One region of the Brevibacillus sp. M2.1A genome, then DNA from elsewhere that is predicted to be linked to it. Evidence: riboswitches for the same ligand, from Rfam matches in the RefSeq annotation. Region 1 holds a riboswitch; each other region holds the start of a gene.
The links. A riboswitch is a leader RNA that binds a small molecule or an ion and turns the genes downstream of it on or off. The one in region 1 is predicted to bind S-adenosylmethionine.
Positions count from the first base shown of each region.

Region 2: another riboswitch for S-adenosylmethionine. It lies ahead of HP567_RS27050 (2,3-diketo-5-methylthiopentyl-1-phosphate enolase); the one in region 1 lies ahead of HP567_RS23500 (pyridoxal phosphate-dependent aminotransferase).
Region 3: another riboswitch for S-adenosylmethionine. It lies ahead of metH (methionine synthase); the one in region 1 lies ahead of HP567_RS23500 (pyridoxal phosphate-dependent aminotransferase).

Region 1 covers NZ_JABSUY020000001.1:4,907,410-4,912,382, forward strand. The annotation lists gene HP567_RS23485 (alpha/beta fold hydrolase) at 1-4, shown strand, start outside; gene HP567_RS23490 (aminotransferase-like domain-containing protein) at 59-1,267, opposite strand; gene HP567_RS23495 (hypothetical protein) at 1,458-1,928, opposite strand; gene HP567_RS23500 (pyridoxal phosphate-dependent aminotransferase) at 2,083-3,264, opposite strand; SAM riboswitch class I at 3,348-3,462, opposite strand; gene HP567_RS23505 (MFS transporter) at 3,523-4,779, opposite strand; gene moaC (cyclic pyranopterin monophosphate synthase MoaC) at 4,783-4,973, opposite strand, start outside.
Region 2 covers NZ_JABSUY020000001.1:5,669,491-5,674,463, forward strand. The annotation lists gene HP567_RS27040 (anti-sigma factor) at 1-932, opposite strand, end outside; gene HP567_RS27045 (sigma-70 family RNA polymerase sigma factor) at 932-1,450, opposite strand; SAM riboswitch class I at 1,581-1,758, shown strand; gene HP567_RS27050 (2,3-diketo-5-methylthiopentyl-1-phosphate enolase) at 1,844-3,058, shown strand; gene HP567_RS27055 (2-hydroxy-3-keto-5-methylthiopentenyl-1-phosphate phosphatase) at 3,055-3,723, shown strand; gene HP567_RS27060 (methylthioribulose 1-phosphate dehydratase) at 3,727-4,383, shown strand; gene HP567_RS27065 (1,2-dihydroxy-3-keto-5-methylthiopentene dioxygenase) at 4,397-4,909, shown strand; gene HP567_RS27070 (Ger(x)C family spore germination protein) at 4,961-4,973, opposite strand, start outside.
Region 3 covers NZ_JABSUY020000001.1:2,980,695-2,985,667, reverse strand. The annotation lists gene metH (methionine synthase) at 1-2,535, opposite strand, end outside; SAM riboswitch class I at 2,634-2,735, opposite strand; gene HP567_RS14710 (YjcZ family sporulation protein) at 2,948-3,055, shown strand; gene HP567_RS14705 (YcdB/YcdC domain-containing protein) at 3,121-4,973, opposite strand, start outside.

The DNA of each region.
Region 1 (4,973 bases):
GTAAACATGCATAAAAAAGACAACCAGCTCAAGGAGAATGGTTGTCTTTTTGCTTCCATTAAACATTTGTCACCAGTGATTCGCTGTAGGCGTGAAATGCTTTGCCCAGTCGTGAAATCGCAAGCTCCGTGTCTTCCCGGTTCAAAAGCGTATAGTTCAAGCGCATCGTATTGAGATGCGGCTCAGCTGCATAAAACGGCTTCCCTGGCACGAATGCCACGCCTTCCTGTACGGATTGGGCCAGCAGCTTCTCTGCATCGAAGTGCTCAGGCAGATTCACCCAGAGGAACATCCCGCCTCTTGGTTTTTCCCACTGTACGCCCTCCCAGTTTTGCGCAATCAAAAGCTCATGCATCCATTCCATGCGCGCCTTGTAGGACTCGCGGATTTTCTCAATGTGGCGCTCCAGATCAAAGCGGGACAACAGCTCATACAGCGCGTACTGGTCGATTGTGCTCGACTGCAAATCAACTGCTTGCTTCGCCTTCACCATCATTTGAATCACGCGGGTATCTCCAATGGCCCATCCGGTACGCAAGCCTGGCGCGACAATTTTGGAGAAGGTACTAGTGTACACCACACAGGAATCGGTCGGATGCTCATCCAGTGAGAAAATCGAACGGTACGGAGCTTCCCCATCGAATTGGATCTCTCCATATGGATCGTCTTCCAGGATGAGAATGTTTTGCGCCTTGCATTGACGAAGCAAGCCTAGACGACGTTCAAGGCTCCATACCTTTCCTGTTGGGTTGGCAAAGGTAGGAATGACATACACCATTTTCGGGCGATACTGGGCAATTTTTTTCGCCAGATCGTCCAAATCCATCCCATTGGCATCACCGTCTACGGGAATCGCTTTGATTCCCCGGAATTGGAACAGCTGAACGGCTGCCAAATAGGTAGGGTTTTCGACGAGAACGACATCGCCTTCGTCTAAATATACACGGCACAACAAGTCAACTGCTTGCTGAGAGCCAGTAGTGATGATCATATTATCTGCACCGACGTTCATATGCTTTTGCTTCATGCGGGATGCAATCCACTCACGAAGCGGCAAGTATCCATCGGTCAATCCGTACTGAAGAGCTTTTGCCCCTTGTTCGAATGCGCGATTAAACGCTTCACGCATCTCTGCGATTGGAAAAGAATCCTCTGCTGGCAGTCCACCTGCGAGCGAGAGCACTTGATTGCCTTGAGTCAGCTTCAAGATTTCCCGGACAGCCGAGGAGGATAGTGCTTCAACAGATTTTGAAAACGAGTACTCCATGTTCCGTTCCCCCTTGATTTTGCTTATCCTTGTTTTATCACTGTCAACAGCGTAAGTCCAATCCTTGCTAGCTATGAGCAGATAGGTTTTGACTATGTCGAGCGGTTGTTCAACCATTAGTCTTGACACACTCCATGCAAAAAACCCCTCCTCGTATCAAACGAAAAGGGGTCCATATGTATCGCTATATCTAGGCGATGCGGAACACACGCGGTTTTTCTGTATGTGGGAGGAAAGAGAGGTCGACATGATTGGACGCTTCTTCCATACCGATATCGCTTGCCAACAGCAATGCCTCTTCCTGGAAGGTCGGCGTACAGCTGCCTTCATTTAGCTCACAGAGTCGCTTCAATCGCTTCAGTCTCTCTGCTGACTTTTCTATTCTCATGCATTCGTTCGTCAGCTCACATACGTTGACGTGACGAGCATCAGCGATCATGCTGATATCATTCACATGGACAATCAGTCTTTTGCCTTCTTCTGTAACAAATCCGATCGAGCAAAAATGCGCACCTGACATTTCCAAACGAGTGAGAACAGCATTGGCGTAAACTTCTCCCGTCCGCAAGCGAATCTGGCCTGCTTCAATGGCTCCGCCGATTTTTCTCTCGTTGGCGATCACCGTATACATATCCGTGTAACCGTTAATCTGATAGCGCATGGTACCCTCCCGCTCTCGCTGAGACTAATTATCATTAACAACAATGACATCGTATAATGAAAATCATTATCTGTCAATAATGAGAATGATTTTTATTCTAAAAGGAAAAAGCCACACTCCATTTATACGGTAGTGTGGCCAAATTGTCTCGCTTTTATTTTGTTTTCGTAAATAACCCCAGCCGCTCAATCCGCTGGACCGCTTCCGCAAGACGCTCTTCGTTGGATAACAAAGCCGCTCGCACATAGCCCTCACCTGTGGGGCCAAAGCCATTTCCCGGCGCTACGACGACATGCGCTTTTTCCAAAAGCAGGTCAGAGAACTCCACGGATGTGAAGCCGCTTGGAACAGGAAGCCAAGCAAAAAACGAACCTTGAGATGGTGGCGCCTGCCAGCCAATCCGATGCAGATTGGAATACAAGGCATTACGGCGGCTTTCGTAGACAGCGACGAGATCGCGGACGCACTGCTGCGAATCCGTCATCGCTTTGGCTGCTGCCATCTGTACCGCTCCGAACAGGCTGACGAAGTAATGGTCCTGAATGAGGTTAATCAGACGAACCAGCTCGCGATTTCCTACCATGGCACCCACACGCCAACCTGCCATATTGTACGTTTTGGACAAGGTATAAAATTCTACGCCTACTTCTTTTGCACCCGGAACCTGCATGAAGCTGACCGGCTTTTTCCCGTCATAGCTAATCGCCCCGTAAGCGAAGTCGTGGCAGACGACGATTTCATGTTTTCGGGCAAAACGAATAGTTTCTTCATAAAACTCAATTGGTGCGTTGACTGCTGTCGGATTGTTCGGATAGTTGAGAAACATCAGTTTCGCTCGATCCAAATCAGCTTGGGAGAGCTGGCTGTAGTCGGGCAAGAAATCATTTTCCGCCTTCAACGGCATCATGGCCATCCGTCCGCCTACGACCGCAACCCCCGACCAATAATCCGGATAGCCTGGGTCTGGAACTAGTGCAACATCGCCTGCGTTCATGAGGACTTGGCAAATCTCTACGAGTCCGGTTTTGCTACCGAACAAAATCGCTACTTCTTCCTCTGGATCGAGGTCCACATCAAATTCTTGCTTATACCAATGAGCCACTGCCTGCTTCAGTTCCACGCGTCCCTGAAAAGGCGGATATTTGTGATGGAGTGGTTGTGCCGCTTGCATCTGTAATTCTTCAATAATGTGCGGCGGTGTCGGCAAATCGGGATTGCCCTGCCCCAGGTTAATGACGTCATGGCCTTGCGCAATGACCTTGTTTACTTTTGCCACCAGGGTCGCAAAAAACTGGGTAGGGAGTCGATCAATCATATCGGAGGGTTGAATGCGCATCTTTGTTCCATTCCTTTCTTGGGCCCAATACAGTAAAACCCCCTTTTTCCAGACAGAAAAAGGGGGAGATCAGCTTGGTCACGTCCTTATCTGTCAGGAAAAAATCCTGCTGGAATTGGCACAGCATCTGTCCATCACATGGAACAGATCCGCTGCCGGGCTTCATAGGGCCAGTCCCTCCACCTCTCTGAATAAGTCAAACACACGGAATATACTGTTTTTTCGTCTATATCATACTACTTGAGCACGTAAACCGTGTCAAGATGCTTGGTTCTGTACCGGCATTTGATGCCTTCTTTTCTGAAAAGAGCTGTGGAAGGCAAAGAAGGCGACAGACAACAAACACAAGCCTGCCATCACGAACAATAGTCCCTGCGCGTGAATGGATTGGAAAATGAATGCGCCAAGCAGTGGACCGAGCATCCGCCCAGCCGATCCAGTCCCTGCAATCAGCCCTTGGATAAAGCCTTCTCGTCCCTCAGGCGTAAATTGTGCAGCTACTGCCGGCACCGCTGGCCACACGAGCATTTCGCCCAGCGTCATGATGAACATGCCTGCCACAAAGCCTGCATAAACCGTTGACTGAGACAAAATCAACATCGACAAGGCAAAAATATAAGCGCCCAAGAGCATTTGTGCTTTTAGCGTACGAGCAAAGCGTCGAATGACCCACGCAATCAATGGCTGACCAAACAGGATCAAACCGCCGTTCAGCGTCCACAACAGACTGTATTGACGGAGGGAAATGCCCAGGGTTTGCATATAGGTCGACAGCACCGTCGTCCATTGGACATAGACAATCCAGCTAATTAACAGCCCTCCGCATAATAGCAGCAATGCGCCCCATACCACTTTTGTCTCTTGTTGTGGTTGTCGCAGCACATCACCAGCTACTTGCTCAGGCATGCTTTGTCCAGTCGTCGCGTTTTCGCGTTGTTGTTCCACCATTTTTAGCTGACGCGGCAAAATGAGCATGAACATCGCGAGGACGATCACTTGAGAGATGGCATTACCGAAAAACGTCCAGGCAAACGATACACTTGCCAAGAAGCCGCCCAACGCAGACCCGGCAGCTACCCCCACATTGAGGGAGACATAAATCAGATTGATTCCTTTACGTCCTCCGTCCGGCCATAAAACGACGGCCAATGCATTCATCACAGGAGAAAGTGTCCCGTAAAACAGTCCATTCAACAGAAGCAAGACAACATAAATCGTAAAATCTTGCGTTACACCTAATCCGATCGAAATCAGGATAACACCGATGGAACCTACAATAATAGTGCGCATTTTGCCCCAGCGGTCAAACATCATCCCGCCAACAATACTTCCGATCAAAAATGCGCCTTGATTTAAAAGCAACAAGAAGCCGGCTACAGTCAGCGGCTTTCCGAGATGATTGTGAATATAGATCGTGACTAGCGGCCAAATACACGCCATTCCGGTAGAAAAAATGACGGCAGCAATCGCCAATAAACGAATGCTGCTCGGATAGGATTCCCATTTTTGCCTCATGGCTTACTTCTCTCCCCGATGGAAATCGCCGCTTTTTCCGCCTGTTTTGGATTGCAAACTGGTCGGACCGATTATCATTGCTTTATCCATGGCTTTGCACATGTCATACACCGTCAAAGCCGCTACGCTGACAGCGGTCAACGCCTCCATCTCGACGCCAGTTTTCCCTGTCGTCTTCACGGTTCCTGTAATCG
Region 2 (4,973 bases), 760 kb from region 1:
TTCATCTCTTCTAAGTAGGCGGCCATTCTTCTGTTCCCTTCCCCGTTTACCCGAATGGGCGCATCTCCGTAATCCAGTTCATGCTGCGCAAATCCCCACACGTACCCGGGACCGAGAAATCGATTTGCCCCATCGTCTTCTGCTTGCTTTCGCTCCACCCCTGTGTCTACCGCAAACCAAACCGTATCTTGTCCCGAAGAGGTGACATGGCGGGAAACCAATTCATAGTACTCCTCGTATGTTAGGAAGTGATCGAAGGAAATCGCGAGCTGAGAAACGGTCCCCTCAGGTAGCTTCTCCATCGTTGTCCAGGCAGGTGCAGTGCGAGATTCCGTATCCCCCATTTCCCCGTCTGTCGGATAACGGAAATACAGCTTCTGTTCCCTAACCCCGTTCGTCCATTGCGGCTTCGTATTTACGTTCCATAGCACATTCGTACTCTCAAAACGACCAGCGACCTTTTCTTCCCCCCCAACCCGCTCACGTAGTTCCATGCTGATGTTTCCGTACAGCAATCCGACCTGCGAGCCACTACTACCCACTCTCACACCTGGCTGAGTAAAATTGACTATCGACTTCGCAACGCGGAACAGATCTTCATGCATCAGCGACCCGACCCAGCCATTCAAAATCAGCAACACAACTCCGGCCAAAAAGGGAAGCCCTATGGTGAACCCAGCGTTGGACAACCGATTTTTCCATTTCCCCCGGCGCACAATGGCACGCTGTTTTTCAGCCGACAGTGCTTCAGGCTGGTTTATTTTCACCTTGTCCTCCCCCGTTTCTTCCCCCAACAAAAGCCTTTCCAACCGCTGTGCGTACTCCACGTCAGCCGCTATTTCTTCCTCGAATAGTTTTGAATCTTCTTCCGCCATTTCCCCACGCAAATAAGCAAGCAGCCTTTGCTCGCGATGATTCTCATCCTTGTTCATCACTGGCTTTCCTCCCTCCACAACTGCCGCATCTTTTGTCGTCCCCGAAACAAGGAACGCTTGACGTCTGCCAGCTCAATCCCGAGTACCTCTGCCATCTCCGCATAGGAAAACTGCAATGCAGACAACAAAATGACCTGTCTCTGCTTTTCCGGAAGCTTCTCCAAATAGTCGTGGGCCACTTCCCACAGCTCCTGATTCACGACATGCTCAGCCGGATCAACAGCCGAATGATCAGGTCTTTCTGGCAGGGCTTCTACAAACGCAAATCGTTGTTTCGTCCTCTTACGATAACCATCCACGAAAGCGTGATAGGCCACCTTGAACAGCCAGGGCCGTACTTTTTCCCCACGGTAGTCGTCCAAGGAAGAGAAGGCGCGACAAAAGGTTTCCTGTGTCAAATCCTCTGCCAGCTTCTCATCTCGTGTCAGCCGGAAAAGATAGCGGTAAATATCGTTTACATGCAGCTGGTACACATCCTCCAGACCTACTTTCCCAAACCGTTCACACCCCTTCATCCCTTACCACGAAGGAATTGCCAAAAAGTTTCACCTTAGTCTCATTTTTCTCATAACTTGCTGCACATTCTCTGCAAAAACAAAGATTGACTCCTGACAATGAACGTCATATCATGGGGGAAACGAATAACTCTTATCGCGAGCTGGCTGAGGGACTGGCCCTATGATGCCCGGCAACCGGCGCTATACCATGATTCGTACGCTCATAATTGCGTACCTTGGATAGCGAAACGGTGCTAATTCCAACGGATAAGAGTCGAGATCGAGCACTTTGGGCTCGTTTCGGCTACTGACCCGAGAGATGAGAGGAGACGAGACGCTTTCATAGTCGACAACCGCCTCCCCGCTCAATGGGGAGGCTTTTTTAATAATTCAAGGAGGATTAGGCGTACCATGAGTGAACAACGTATCCTCGTCACCTATCTCACACAAGCAAAAGACTTGAACAAGAAAGCGCAAGCCATTGCTGTCGGCATGACAGTCGGTTCCTGGACGGACCTGCCGCTTGCCAAGCAAGCTGAGCTAGCGCCTTATCTCGGTGAAGCCGTGAGCGCGACACCGATTGCGACACTGGAAAACGGAGAAACACGCGGTCTGATTACCGTTAGCTATCCGACTCGCAATTTTACAGCAGACATTCCATCCTTGTTGACCGGAATATTCGGTAAACTGTCGATGGATGGCAAAATCAAGCTCGTTGACGTTGTTTTCCCTGACTCATTCCTTCAGGCCTTTCCTGGACCGAAGTTCGGCATTGATGGTCTGCGCGAACGTTTAGGGGCACATGACCGTCCACTCTTGATGAGCATTTTCAAATCGTGCCTGGGTCTTCCTTTCGACGATTTGAAGACACAATTCCGAGCACAAGCCTTGGGCGGAGTTGATCTCGTGAAAGATGACGAAATCTTCTTTGCAGACGACCGCGCTCCTTTTATCGAACGGATCAAAGCGTTTAAGCAGATCTCCCAGGAGACCGAAGCCGAAACAGGCAAGCCCGTCCTCTATGCAGCCAACCTGACTGGACCTGTGCATGAGCTGAACGAAAAAGCGAAGCGTGCGGTAGAGGCGGGTGCTGACTGCCTTTTGTTCAACGTGCTGGCGTTTGGCTTCGATGCTCTGCACCGTTTGGCAGCCGATCCTGATGTACACGTACCGATCATGGCACATCCGGCTTTGGCAGGGGCTTACTATCCTTCACCTGACTACGGTATCGCCACCCCGCTTCTACTCGGCACGTTGATGCGTGTAGCTGGGGCAGATTTGGTACTCTTCCCGTCTCCGTACGGCAATGTCGCCCTGGACAAAACAGAAGCGTTGCAGCTCGCCAAGCATTTGACTGACCCACTGAATGGTGTACGACGTTCCTTCCCGGTTCCATCTGCCGGCATTCATCCGGGGCTGGTTCCACAGCTGTATCAAGACTTCGGTATCGATCAAATCGTCAATGCAGGGGGCGGAATCCACGGTCATCCTGGTGGAGCAACCGCAGGAGCAAAAGCTTTCGTTGCCGCGATTGAGGCAGTCACCGCAGGTCGAACATTGGAAGAGGCTGCTGCTGAATCACAAGAGCTGGCGATCGCTCTGGAAAAGTGGGGTGGCGCACGATGAGCAAGAAGCTCGTCCTGTTCTGCGATTTCGACGGAACGATTACCGAAAAAGACAACATTGTAGCGATTGTCCGCAAGTTTGCTCCCCCTGAGTGGGAAGGCTTGACGGAGCAAATCCTTTCGCAAAAAATAAGCGTTCAGGAAGGGGTTGGCAAGCTGTTTCAACTCTTGCCCTCCTCCTTGCGCCAGGACATTATCGATTTTATTGTCCATGAAGCGACCATTCGCCCGGGATTTGCTGAATTTGTGAGCTATTGCCGCGCAGAAGGCATCGAGCTGTTGATCACGAGTGGCGGCATCGACTTTTTTCTGGAGCCTATCCTGGCACCCTTCGATCTTACCGATGTGCCGATCTACTGTAATGGCAGTGATTTCAGCGGCGAGCGTATCACCATTACGTGGCCCAACGCTTGCGATGAACATTGCACGAACGGCTGCGGCATGTGCAAGACGACCATCATCCGTCGTTACGATCCAACAACTCATTTCCGCATCGTCATCGGCGACTCCATCACTGATTTGGCTGGAGCCAAAATCGCTGACTATGTGATTGCCCGTTCCTTCCTCGCTGACAAGGCGGAAGAGCTGCAATTGCCGCATAGCAAGTTTGCCACGTTCCACGATGTGATTCGCATTTTACAGCAAGTCCAACAGGAGGTCGTCTAATTCATGACTGCAACACTCGAACAACGTCTGGATGCCTTTCGCCGTCTGGATGACGCCAAGCTGACATTTGCCCGCCGGGACTGGTTTCCCGGCACCAGTGGCAATCTCTCTATTAAAATACAAAACGATCCCTTGCAATTTGCTGTAACGGCAAGCGGCAAAGACAAAACCAAGCTGTCCCCCGAAGATTACCTGGTTGTGGATCAAGACTCTCGTCCAGTGGATGAAACTGCTCTCAAGCCGTCCGCAGAAACACTCATCCACGCCGTCGTATACAAAACGTTCCCGAAGGCAGGGGCTTGCTTCCACGTCCATACCGTATGGAACAACCTCATTTCCGAGCTGTACTTTGGACAACGGGCTTTCTCCATACAAGGACAAGAGCTGATCAAGGGACTCGGAATCTGGGAAGAAAACGCACGCATTACTGTTCCGATTGTTGAGAACTTTGCTGATATTCCGACCTTGGCTACCGAAATTGAAAAAGTGATTACACCAGAAGTTCCCGGCGTACTCATCCGTAACCACGGTATCTACACGTGGGGCGGCAATGACTTCGAGGCTAAGCGCCACCTGGAAGCTTTTGAGTTCCTATTCGAGTATCACGCCCGCTGGCTGCAATTGCGCCAAGCAGTCGTGTCCACTACAACCACCAATTAAGGAGGAATAAACGATGGCACAAATTCGTTTTCACGACAACAATGAGTACATTTCCGCACCCGAGGAAGTTGTCTCCTTCCTGGATACCCAAGAGATCATTTATGAAAAATGGGGCGTGGATCGCCTTGATCCAAAGCACCGTGATAACTACAGCCCGACAGACGAGGAGAAACAAGAGATTCTCGACACCTTTAAACCGGAAATCGATGCAATCAGCCAACGTCGCGGTTACTTGACAGCGGACATTATCGTCCTCTCTGACAAAACACCTAATCTCGACGAGCTGTTGGTGAAATTCAAGGGCGAGCATCACCACACCGACGATGAGTGCCGCTTCTGCGTCGATGGTCACGGTATTTTCGCTATCAAGGGCAAAGACGGTCGCTACTTCGACGTCGAGCTGGAGCCGGGCGATCTGATCTCCGTACCACCGAACTACCGCCACTACTTCACCCTGATGGACGACCGCAAAATCAAGGCGATTCGCCTATTCGTCACTCCAGCAGGCTGGGAAGCGATCTATTAATAACGACCCCCTGGCATTTACTGATTGCCAGGGGGTTTTGTCTTTCACCCTTCATTTTATGACA
Region 3 (4,973 bases), 1.9 Mb from region 1:
TACCAAGCGATCACGTTCTTCTGGATTTTGCAGACGATTCACAAGCTCCAGACCATCCATGGCGTCTTTTGCGTATAAAACAATTCCACGGTATTCCGGTGCAATCCGGTTCGATGTGAATTTGCGTGTCAATGCCGCACCGCCAACCATCATCGGGATATCAATGCCTGCTTCACGAAGGTCTTGTGCGGTAATGACCATTTGCTGCGCGGATTTTACCAGGAGTCCAGACAGACCGATGGCATCCGGCTTTTCTTCTCTGCATGCGGCAATCAGTTGCTCTGGCGGTACCTTGATCCCCAGGTTTACGACATTGTAGCCGTTGTTTGACAAAATAATTTCCACGAGGTTTTTTCCGATGTCGTGTACGTCGCCTTTGACGGTCGCCAGCAAGATTTTCCCCTTTGCAGCGGCATCGCTTTTTTCCATGAATGGCTCTAAAAACGATACGGATGCCTTCATCACTTCCGCGCTCTGCAGTACTTCTGCCACGATCAACTGGTTGCCGTTGAACAGGCGACCTACCTCTTCCATCCCAGCCATCAACGGGCCATTGATGATCTCGAGTGGTGTGTATTTATCCAGCGCCAGCTTCAGATCTTCCACCAGACCATCCTTGGAGCCTTCGACTACATAACGGGCCAAACGTTCTTCAAGTGTTAACGAGGAGACTTCCACACGAACTTCCTTTTTCTTTTGACGATAAAATTCAGTGAAGGCCGCCAATGTCTCATCATTTGTCTCGAATAGAAGGGCTTCTGCCAGCTTTCTCTCGTCTTCTGGAATCGAAGCGTAGCGCTCCAGCTTTTCTGTGTTAACGATGGCGTAATCAAGCCCTGCGAGAGTGGTGTGGTACAAGAAGACCGCATTCAGCACTTCCCGACCCGCAGGAGGCAAGCCGAAGGAAACATTACTGACACCCAGGATCGTCTTGCAAGCAGGCATTGCCTGTTTGATCAAACGAATGCCTTCTACGGTTTCCTTGGCAGAGCCGATGTATTGTTCATCCCCTGTCCCTACTGGAAAGACAAGTGGATCAAAAATAATATCCTGTGGCTTTATTCCATACTGGTTGACGAGAATGTCATACGAACGTTGTGCGACCTCCAGCTTCTTTTCGCGAGTGATAGCCATACCCGCTTCTTCAATCGTTCCGACGACAACGGAGGCACCGAACTTGTGAATAAGCGGAACCACTTCCTCAAATCGATCCAACCCGTCTTCCAGGTTAATCGAGTTGAGAATGGCCTTCCCTTGCGAATAGCGAAGTCCCAACTCCATGACCTTGGCATCTGTCGAGTCGATCATGAGCGGTGCTTTTACTTTTTTCACGATGAACTGTAGGAATTTTTCCATATCTTCGTATTCATCACGGTCGGGGTCAGCCAAGCATATATCGATGACATGTGCCCCACGCTTTACTTGGGCTCGGGCAATATCAGACGCTTCTTCATAGTGACCAGCTGCAATCAGATCACGGAATTTTTTGGAACCGATGACATTGGTCCTCTCCCCTACGAGCAAGGGACGATTGTCATCTTCGACGTAAACGACCTCGATCCCGGAGACCGCGCTCAGCGGTTCTACAGCAGCACTGCGCGGCTTGCAGTCTTTCAATGCTTCTGCCATCGCTTGAATATGGTCAGGCGTTGTTCCGCAGCAACCGCCAGCGACGTTTATCCAGCCCTGTTCCGCGAACGCCCGCATTTTCGAAGCAAGTCCCTGTGGCGTTTCATGATAATGACCGTTCTCATCTGGCAAGCCTGCGTTCGGATAACAGCTGACCGCACATTGGGCAATTCCTGATAGTGTCCGCAGATGATCACGCATGAACTCGGGTCCTGTCGCACAGTTCAGACCTATAGAAACAGGCTTTATATGCTCCAAGGAGACGTAAAACGCCTCGATATTTTGGCCCGCCAGCGTCGTGCCCATCGGCTCAATCGTACCTGACAGCATAACGGGGAGCTCCTGTCCAAGCTCTTCAAAAGCTTTGCGAATCCCGATCCCGCCAGCCTTGACGTTCAACGTATCTTGCGAGGTTTCTAAAAGAAGAACATCGGAGCCGCCGAGAATCAGACCTTTTGCCTGACGATAATAAGCCTCGATCAGTTCTTCGAAGGTGACACCGCCTGTCAACGAAAGGGTTTTGGTCGTCGGTCCCATGGCACCTGCTACAAAACGCGGCCACTCCTCCGTGGAATAGGCATCCACCGCTTCTCTGGCCAAGCGAGCTGCCGCTATATTGATCTCAAGGTCTTTCTCTGGCACATCGTACTCGGCCAAAACAATGGAAGCAGCACCAAACGTATTTGTCTCGACGATGTCTGCGCCTGCCTCTAAATATTTCTCGTGAATGGAACGAATCACATCTGGTCTGGTCAAGTTCAGGAGTTCATTACAGCCATCATAGGCTTCACCGCCGAAATCATCAGCAGTCAGATTCGCCTGTTGAAGCATGGTGCCCATTGCACCGTCCAGAATCAGAATTTTCCGGGAAAGCTGTTCGCGAAAAGTTGGAAAAGTTGGTTTCATTGACGTGCCCCTTTTCTCCCTTGCATCTGGGTAAATAAAAAATCCTCTTCTTTGAAAGAAGAGGATTTGTCAGCAGATACGAAAACGCCTGAGACATCCTCTTATCTTTCAAAGCACGTAGCTTTGCTGGAATTGGCACCGGATTTTTACCGGTTGCCGAGGCTTCATCAGGCCAGTCCCTCTGCCTCTCTGGATAAGAGTCGTACACTTGTCATTTAGTTGGTTTGCGAAATGTCTTGAATGTTTGCAAGTATCTTAACACCCCCTTTGTCTCCCCGTCAATTGTGAATTGTCTATTTTTTACTGAGCTTCTCTTCTTACCCGCCCATTTTTGCCTAAGTGGGCATCCGCCCAGTCCAATATCGGCATTCGTGTATAGACTGGAGTATAACGGAAAGGAGGGGAAACAAAGATGAGTACATCTTTCTGCGGTAACGGATTCTTCGGTGACTGCTTCGCAATCGTGCTCGTGCTGTTTATCCTGTTGGTTATTATCGGGTGCTCGTGTGACGACTGTTAGATAAGTGTAAAAAAGGCTATCCCAAAAGCCATCAGGAATGGCTTCGGGATAGCCTTTTTTTCTTGTTATTTGGTGATGATCTTGCCTGTCACAGCATCCAGAGTAATATATTTGAACGCCAGCTTTTCGTCACTCCACGGCACATACGCCATCTTTGGTTGAGCTAATTTTTGCCCATCCACATCTCTCCTCAAATAGACCAGCTTTAATGGCATGACTCGTAAATACGCCTCAACAGCCTTGTCTTTCGAGACGATCTCGTCGGATGCTGGAAGCTCCACCAACTCGTGCGTCTCTCTGTAGTTTGCGAACTTTGTCACTTTGCCAGAAGACGGATCGACTGTTACTGAATAAGCCGCTTTCGGCCAGCGATCCTGTACTGGAATGCCATCCTTGCTCATGAGATATCTGAATTCCCATTCGCCCGAAGACACAGGATTCGTTTCGTCTGGCTGTATGACTTGCGCCAATTGCACTTCTTTTATGCCTGGATCAACGTATTTAGGCAGAAAGGCAAGTGCAGCCTCTTCCGCTTGCTCGCGTTTGACTGTCACTGCTGTATCGGATCGCGGTGACCCCAGCCCGACGACACTGCCTGTTTCTGCGAGAACTTCTACGCCGATATACTTGTCATTTTTATCATTCCAGACGTATTCCTTGCGTCCGTCACGGTTACTCTCTCTATAGGTCGAGTCATCCACTTGTATGCCGAATTCCGCTTGCAGCAACGCTTTTGCCTCATCCTTGGAGCGAACCTTGACGTATTCCTTTGGAGATTCGATCGGATGTGCTTCCTTCGTATTCAACTGATCATAAGCAAGCCCGTTATCTCCCGTTCCATACACCATCTTGCCATTGGTCGCGTCGATATACCACTCCTGACCATCTTCACGTCCTCTTTGCATGAAGGAAACAGCTGGTGTGTACTCCAGAATGGGCTGCCACATATCCCCTTGATTTGATTGTGGCTGTATTCTCGGATTCTGCACGTACCGAAGCTTCATATGCTCGCTCAGCTCTTTGATGGCTACCTCTTCTGACACAGCAGTCGATACATCCGGGTACTGCGACGGCTCAAATGATTCGAGCCCCTTATTGAAATATTCGAGGTGGCCAGAGTCGGTTGTTTCGATGCTTATTTCATCAGACAACACCGGCATCCCGTTATAGTATCTCAGGTACAATCCCGGATGGTTGGCGTCCAACAACCGATAGTTCTCGCTATCAGCCCCGAGCAGCTTGTTCAGGAACTGTCGCTCTTGCTCCAATGCTTTTGCTCCTTCTGCTCTTTTCTGGCTCTTTGCTTCCTTTTCATCCTTAAACAGAAGCCTATAATGTTCCAATGCTTGACCATTGCCAGTGATCACAAGAGAAACTTCATGACCCTCTTTGTTCGTTTTCCCCAAAATGAATGACATGCCATCGTGGTTCTTTTCTTTATCCAAAAGAAGAAGGGATGGGCTCAAATCGGGCATGGCATCTGTCAGCTTGGTGAAAAAGGCTTGTTCGCTCTTGTTCAATCGCCCGAAAAACGCGACTTGCTCACGTTCGTCAATTCCAACCGACAATACGTCGAACGGAACGGGCTGGCCGTTTTCGATCCGTTGATAATTCACGCTCATCCATGGGCCTTTTACCATATGCTCGTCGGTGTAGATCTGAGTCTCGACGAGCTGATAGGTCTTACTTTCCTCCCCCAAAAAAGCTTGAAGAAATGCGCTTGCTGCTTTCGCCGCAGTCTTGGATGATGGCAAGTTTATCTCCTTCTGTTCTTTCCGCTCACCGTTTATTGTAAAGCTCTCAATTTGTCCTGTCTGTGTATCATAGACAACATTGGCACGCGCAGTATCCCCTTCCAGTAAAGTTAGTGCACTGAATCCATAGCTTGTACGATCCACTCTTATTGTCATCTTGCTCA